3 regions of the Actinoplanes sp. NPDC051343 genome follow, and region 3 is predicted to be linked to each of the others. Evidence: riboswitches for the same ligand, from Rfam matches in the RefSeq annotation. Region 3 holds a riboswitch; each other region holds the start of a gene.
The links. A riboswitch is a leader RNA that binds a small molecule or an ion and turns the genes downstream of it on or off. The one in region 3 is predicted to bind cyclic di-AMP.
Positions count from the first base shown of each region.

Region 1: it holds a riboswitch for cyclic di-AMP, as region 3 does, so the genes downstream of both, ACIA5C_RS38705 (coiled-coil domain-containing protein) here and ACIA5C_RS31625 (transglycosylase family protein) in region 3, are expected to answer to the same signal.
Region 2: it holds a riboswitch for cyclic di-AMP, as region 3 does, so the genes downstream of both, ACIA5C_RS13815 (NlpC/P60 family protein) here and ACIA5C_RS31625 (transglycosylase family protein) in region 3, are expected to answer to the same signal.

Region 1 covers NZ_JBITEL010000015.1:71,100-73,353, forward strand. The annotation lists gene ACIA5C_RS38700 (ABC transporter ATP-binding protein) at 1-394, shown strand, start outside; gene ACIA5C_RS38705 (coiled-coil domain-containing protein) at 431-1,447, opposite strand; cyclic di-AMP (ydaO/yuaA leader) riboswitch at 1,445-1,590, opposite strand; cyclic di-AMP (ydaO/yuaA leader) riboswitch at 1,776-1,916, shown strand; gene ACIA5C_RS38710 (coiled-coil domain-containing protein) at 1,922-2,254, shown strand, end outside.
Region 2 covers NZ_JBITEL010000003.1:681,523-683,776, forward strand. The annotation lists gene ACIA5C_RS13810 (M56 family metallopeptidase) at 1-740, shown strand, start outside; cyclic di-AMP (ydaO/yuaA leader) riboswitch at 863-999, shown strand; gene ACIA5C_RS13815 (NlpC/P60 family protein) at 1,015-2,013, shown strand; gene ACIA5C_RS13820 (M1 family metallopeptidase) at 2,069-2,254, opposite strand, start outside.
Region 3 covers NZ_JBITEL010000010.1:299,300-301,553, forward strand. The annotation lists gene ACIA5C_RS31620 (saccharopine dehydrogenase family protein) at 1-619, opposite strand, end outside; cyclic di-AMP (ydaO/yuaA leader) riboswitch at 826-992, shown strand; gene ACIA5C_RS31625 (transglycosylase family protein) at 994-1,668, shown strand; gene ACIA5C_RS31630 (YybH family protein) at 1,764-2,111, opposite strand; gene ACIA5C_RS31635 (LysR family transcriptional regulator) at 2,203-2,254, shown strand, end outside.

The DNA of each region.
Region 1 (2,254 bases), on a different contig from region 3:
GGGCATGTCCCCGGCCGAGGTCAAGGCGCGCACCGCCGACATCGTCGAGTTCTCGGGCATCAACGAGCGGGGCGAGTTCAGCACGCTGCCGATGAAGACCTACTCGTCCGGCATGGCGGCGCGGCTCCGCTTCTCGATCGCCGCGGCCAAGAAGCACGACGTGCTGCTGATCGACGAGGCGCTGGCCACCGGCGACGCGAAGTTCCGCAAGCGGAGCGAGGCGCGGGTGCGTGAGCTACGCGCGGAGGCCGGCACGGTCTTCCTGGTCAGCCACAGCGAACAAACGATCCGCGACACCTGCGAACGCACCATCTGGCTCGAGTCGGGCGTGATCCGGGCCGACGGCCCGACCGAGGAGATCATGCGGATGTACGAGGAATTCAGCAATAAATGAGAGAAGGCCGGCCCCGATGGGCCGGCCTTCTGCGTTTCATCGCACCGAGAGATGTACGTGGTTCTCATGCTCGCTCGACGGGTCGCCGTTGCCCTTCGTGTACGCCTTCCAGCCGCTGCTGGGCAGCCAGATGCGCCGGAACCAGATCACGTAGAGGACGCCCAACTCGTCGGAGTTGTTGATGAAGTAGTTGGCCAGCCGGTTGCCGTAGTCCTTGCTGGCGCCCGACGCGACCCCGCCGAAGCCGCCCTTGTCGGCCGCGAAGTCGCAGGCCCGGCCCTTCGGATGCTCGCCACTGTTCTGATGCCGGAAGCAGGCCACGTAGTGGGTGAATCCGGCCGACTTGGCCTGCTGCATGGCGTGCAGCATGCGCGGGGTGATGCAGCCGTCGGTGGTCGGGTCGTTGACCGTGCATCCCTCGGGTGACAGCGACCCGTCCGAGTTCCGGTTGACCGACGTCGCCTTGGAACTGCCACCGCCGTCGCCCGGTTGCGGGTCGTCCTGTCCGGCGTTCGCCGTCTTGAGCGCCGCCTCGGCCTGCGCCTTGCGGGCCGCCATCACGGCGACCTGTTTCTGCTGGTCGCGCACGGTCGCGTCGATCGCCGCCTTGGCCCGGCCCTGAGTCTCGCGGGCGGTTTGCAGGTCGTGCATCGCCTTCTGCTGGCGGGCCGCCACGGTCTGCAGGACCTGGGCCCGGTCGAGGAAGCCGGCCGAGGAGTTGGCGGTCAGCAGCGCGCTCATCGGCCCGAGCCGACCGGCCCGGTAGGACTCCTGCACGACCTGGTCGAACGCGGCCTGCCGGGGCGCCATCTCGGTGTCGATCCGCTGGAGTCGGGTGGCCAGGTCGGTCTGCTTCTTCTTGGAGCCGGCCAGTTTGTCCCGGGCCTCGAGGTAGCCGCGGGAGGCCGTGTCGAGTTGCTGGGTGAGCGACTTGGAGCCGCCCTCGCCGTCGTCGCCCGACGATCCGGGTGCGGCCCGGGCGGGCGAGGCGAGTCCGGTCGCCGCGACGAGGGCGACCAGTATCGCGGCCATGGTTTTCGGCAGCACAGGCATTCCTTCCGGTGGTGCCGCCGGCCGGGTTAGCTGACGGGTTCGGGACGGAAGAAATCCCTACCGCTCTTCGTCGAGCGGATTCACCCCGGTGTAAAAGGTGGTTCCCCGGCTCACCCCGAAGGGTGATTAGGCGGCGGTCTCCATTCGAAGACCGCGGCCGACGATACCGGACGCCATCGATTGATCGATAGTTTTGATACGCAGAGCAATTGTCCAGTCACTATGCGTCCCACCATTACTAGATGTCGCCGTACGGTAACTGCTTTTGTCCTTTTCGAACCCTGAAGCATTCTCGCTGCTCGGGTAAACTCGGCGCCGGAATCTGCACGGCAGAACACCGCCTAATCGCCGCGAGGCGAGCCGGGGACCCAGGTTTTCCGTTGGGGTGCATCCGCTTGATGACGAGCGGTAGGGATCGCTTCCGTCCCGAACCCGTCAGCTAACCCGGTCGGCGGTCCACCCGGAAGGACATGCATGACCGTCAGACACCGTCGGTGGCTGAATCTCGCCCTGGTGCCGCTGATAGTGGCCGCCACCCTGACCGCCGTCACCGCCCCGGCGCAGGCCGAGCCCGGCTCCGGATCTTCCTCCACGTCGACGTCCCCCGACGAGAAGGGCGGTGACGAGCTCTCCGACAACTCCACCCTCAACGACGTGCTGGAGAGCACCAACCGGAAGTACGTGCAGGCCAAGGCCGCGGTCGCCACGTCGACCACCCAGCAGAAGGCGCTGGCCGGTCAGATCAAGGACGCCGAGGCCAAGCGCGACGCCCTCACCCCCGAGGTCGCGGCGATCGCGACCCAGCAG
Region 2 (2,254 bases), on a different contig from region 3:
CCGAGGAGCTCACCCGGGCGTACGGCTCCCGTAAGCCGGTCGTGGCCGGCGCCCTGTTGATCGCCCTGGCCGTCGCCGCCGTGATCGTCGCCCGGCTGCTGATCTCGCTCTGGGGCGTGACCCGGCGCTCGCGGGCCCGCCGCGAGCGCCACCGCCTGCTGGTCGACCTGCTCGACCGGGCCGAGCGGCGCCACGAGTTCGGCCCGGACCACCTGCGGGTGCTCGAGGGCGCGCTGCCGCTGGCCTACTGCGTGCCCGGGCGCGAGCCGCGGGTCGTGCTCAGCGACGGTGTGCTGCAGGTGCTCGACCGGGCGCAGGTCGACGCGGTGCTCGCCCACGAGCAGACCCATCTGCGGCACCACCACGACGTGGTGATGGAGTCGTTCACCGCCTTCTACCGCGCGGTGCCGCCACCGCTGCGAAGCCGGGTGCCTCTGGACGCCGTACATCTGCTTCTGGAGATGGTGGCCGACGATGCCGCACGGCGCGTCGCGGGCCCCGCGGCCCTGCGGGCCGCGCTGGAAAGGTTGACCGATGCGGTCCCTCTGGCGGAGGACGCCCGGGCCGACCCGTGGGGTGACGCGCGTCGCCGGAGACTGGACCGGCTGTCGGCGCCGCGCCCCGAGTCGCCCGGCCTGAGTCTTGTCGCGGGACTAGCCGCGGCCGCCCTGCTGGTACTACCCACCGTCATCCTGGTCGTGCCCTGGCTCGACCGGGCGCTGGAGGAGTGGCCGTTCTAGTCACTCTGAGTGGCTGTCGGCATGCAAGCAGTTTCCCCGTCGCGTCGGCTTCAGTTAAGGCAATGATCGGGAGTACGGTGGTGCCCGGTCCGGCAGCCCCCCATCGTCCATCCGGCCGATCTGACGGACCACCGCCTAATCGTCGTGCCTTGACGAACCGGGGACCCGAGCAGTTGGGGTGAAGCCGTGCATCTCGCGGCCGGGCGCGCTTCCCGCTCGAACCCGTCAGCTAACCCGATCGGCGGATGAGGGAAGAAAGGACGACGCACGTAACGTGAAACGGAACGGGGCGCGCCGCGCCGTAATGCTGCGCAGCCTGCTCTGCCTCGTCGCCGCGGCCGGCGTAGTTGTCACCGCACCGGCCACCGCGGCACTCGCGACGCCCTCGCCGTCCAGCGTCGAGGCGCAGATCGACACCCAGTGGAATCAGCTAGAGCCGATCATCGAGCTGTACAACGACGTGCACGGCAAATTGATCAAGAACCAGGCTCAGCTGAAGAAGCTCACCAACCAGCTCACCCCGCTCCAGGTACAGGTGGACGTCGCCCTGTCCTCGGTTCGCGGCCTGGCCACTGACGCGTACAAGCAAGGTTCGCCGAGCGCGGTCAGTGCCATGTTGATGAGCGGGTCGACGAACCAGCTGACCGACAAGCTGACCCTTCTGGACCAGCTTGCCCGGCACCAGCAGGCGCAGATCGCCGGCGTCGCCAAGCTGCGCGACCAGTACGCCAAATCCAAGAATGACCTCCAGCTTCTGACCAACTCCATCGCCGCGCGCGATGCCGATCTGGCGCAGAAGAAGAAGGCCATCAATGTGAAGATCGATGCGCTGCAGAAGCTGCGCATCAAGGCGTACGGGGCGTCCGGTGGCGACACCGGACCCCTGCGGATCGGGCCGTGCCCGGTCACCTACACCAACGACGACGGCGGTAAGGCGGCGCGCAAGGCGTGCTCGCTGATCGGCAAGCCGTACGTCTTCGGGTCGGACGGCCCGAGCACGTACGACTGCTCCGGCCTGACCAAAGAGGCGTGGGCGACCGTGGGCGTGACCCTCGACCACTACACGAAAGACCAGTGGAACGAGGGCAAGCCGGTCAGCCGGGGAGATTTGCAGCCAGGTGACCTGGTGTTCTTCTTCCCTGGTTCGTTGCACCACGTGGCCATCTACATCGGTGGTGGTGAAGTGGTGCATGCTCCGCACACGGGTGACCATGTGCGGATGGCGGTGATGGACAACGTCGGTCCGATCGCCGGTTACCGGCGTCCGGGCTGACCGAGGCAGGCAAGTTGCTTCGGGGGACGCCAATGGCGTCCCCCGTTTGCTGTGCCTAGCCGTCGACGCGGTGGGTCGACCAGAACGAGGTGAGGTCGGTCGAGCCGGCCGCGGCCTGGGCGGCGGCCTTGAAGTCGGCGACCGTCGAGACGCCGTACCAGTGCGACGCGGCGTACGACTTGAGCAGGTTCGTCATCGCGGTCGTGCCGATCAGGCGCCGCAGGTCGTGCAGCGTGCACTT
Region 3 (2,254 bases):
AGGGGCTGGCCGCGATGCGGCGCCGCGCGCGGTCCTTCTTCATTTCCTCCATCTGGGCGCGGATGGTGTCGATGGTGCCGCCGCTCATGCCTCCGCGGAGGCTGGTCACGACCAGCGTGGTGTCGGTCAGGTCGCCCGCCTCGTCAGCCTTGACCTGACGATTGAGGACGTGGACACCGATGTCGGAGGGGATCGAGTCGAAGCCGCAGGCGTGCACGATGCGGGCGCCGGTGCGGCGGGCCATGTCGTGGTTGGCGTCGATGCTGTCGCGGACGAAGAGCACCTCGCCGGTCAGGTCGGCGTAGTCGGTGCCCACCGCAGCGCAGACCGCGGCCAACCGGCGGCCGTATCTCAGGTACGGCCCGACCGTGGTGACGACCACCCGGGTGGAGGTGGCGAGCCGGGACAGGGCGGCTTCGTCGGAGGCGTCGGCGACCACGATCGGCCAATCGACGCCCAACTCGGTCTTGACCGAAGTGAGCTTCGTCTCCGAACGGCCGGCCAACGCGATCCGGGCGCCGACAGGGGCGTACGCGGCCAGATGACGGGCGACGAGGGCGCCGGCGAAGCCGGTGGCGCCGTAGACGACGACATCGTGCTCGCGGGTGGGCTGGGTCATAGTTGCCGATTCTGCATCAGACAAAGCGACATGGAGTCGAAGGTTACCGACTGGTAATTTAAGGACTCCACATATCGGTCATACTCGTCCTAAAGAAAGATCAAATAGGTCAATTACTGAGAACAAGGTCACCTTAACTTGGCGGTCGCCGAATTCGTCCGGCTAGGTTCGGTCGGGTCCGCCATCGTGGACACCGTGGGCGGATCGCCGAGTCCTTGCCGCCGCCCGACGGAAATTGACCCAAGGCATGGAGCGGGGGACCCAAAAGTTCCTCGGCGCGCTGGTGCGCGCCTCGGGGTGAAGCCGCCAACCGCGGCCGGGCACCTCAGCCCGAACCCGACAGCTGACCTCGCAGGCGTGGAGGAATTTCTGTCATGGCACAGATTCGAAAGCATGCCCGTATTGCCCTCGGCATCACCGCCGCGGGCGTGGCGGGCACCGCCGCCCTGCTCGGGCCGGCCTCGCCGGCGCAGGCGTCCAGCGTGAACTGGGACGCCGTCGCGCAGTGCGAGTCCGGTGGTAACTGGAGCATCAACACGGGCAACGGCTTCTACGGTGGCCTGCAGTTCACCAAGGGCACCTGGAAGGCGTACGGCGGCGGCAAGTACGCCAGCACGGCCAACAAGGCGAGCCGGTCGGAACAGATCGCGATCGCCGAGAAGGTTCTGCGGGGCCAGGGCATCGGCGCCTGGCCGGTGTGCGGCAAGAAGGGCGGCTCGACCAAGCATTACTCGGGCAGCAACACCAGCGGCTCGCACAGCGAGTCGCACAGCTCGAAGTCGCACAGCACCAAGTCGAGCAACACCTCGAAGTCGGTGACCCACAAGTCGTCGAAGTCGAGCCAGCACAAGGCGACCACCAACCGGGTCGTCCGGTCGGCGTCGGTCAAGGCGACCGGCAAGACCTATGTGGTGCGTTCGGGCGACACGCTGTCGGCCATCGCCTCGCGCTATCAGGTCAAGGGCGGCTGGCACTCGCTGGCCAAGCTCAACAGCGGCATCATCAACGACCCGAACCTGATCTTCCCCGGTCAGCGGATCGCGCTCTGAGCTAGATAGTTTCACCGCACCAACCCCTGTGCCCCGTTCCCCGTGCGCTGTGGTGGTGCCATTGCCCCCGTCGGCACCACCACAGCGACACCGCCTCATCGACTGCCCGGGGTGACGAACTCGGGCTGGTCGAGCACCCGCAGCCACGAGCCGTCGGCCTGGCGGCGCACCACCTGCGCACGGGCACCGGAGCCGTCACGCGGCGGCGTCGAGGTCAGGGCGAGGTCGCCGCTTATCAGCGTCGGCAATGGCTGCTCGGGCTTGATCTCCGGCATCTTGGGCAACAGCTCGGCCCATAGCTTCTCGATCGCGGCTCGGCCGACGGTCTGGCCGCCGGGAGGGTAGGCCATGACCGCGCCTTCCTCGTAGAGCTCGGCCAGGCCGGCCGCGTCTCTGGCGTTGGCCCGCTCGACGAAGAGGCGGGTCAGGTCTTCGGGCTTCATGGCCTTCTGTCGTTCGTTCATGACGCCACCCTTCCGCGGTCGGCCTCAGCAGTCCAACAGATGGTTCTTGTCGTAACTAGAATCTGTGGTTATGGAACTTCGCCAGCTCGAGTACTTCGCCGCGGTCGCCGACGAGGCCAACT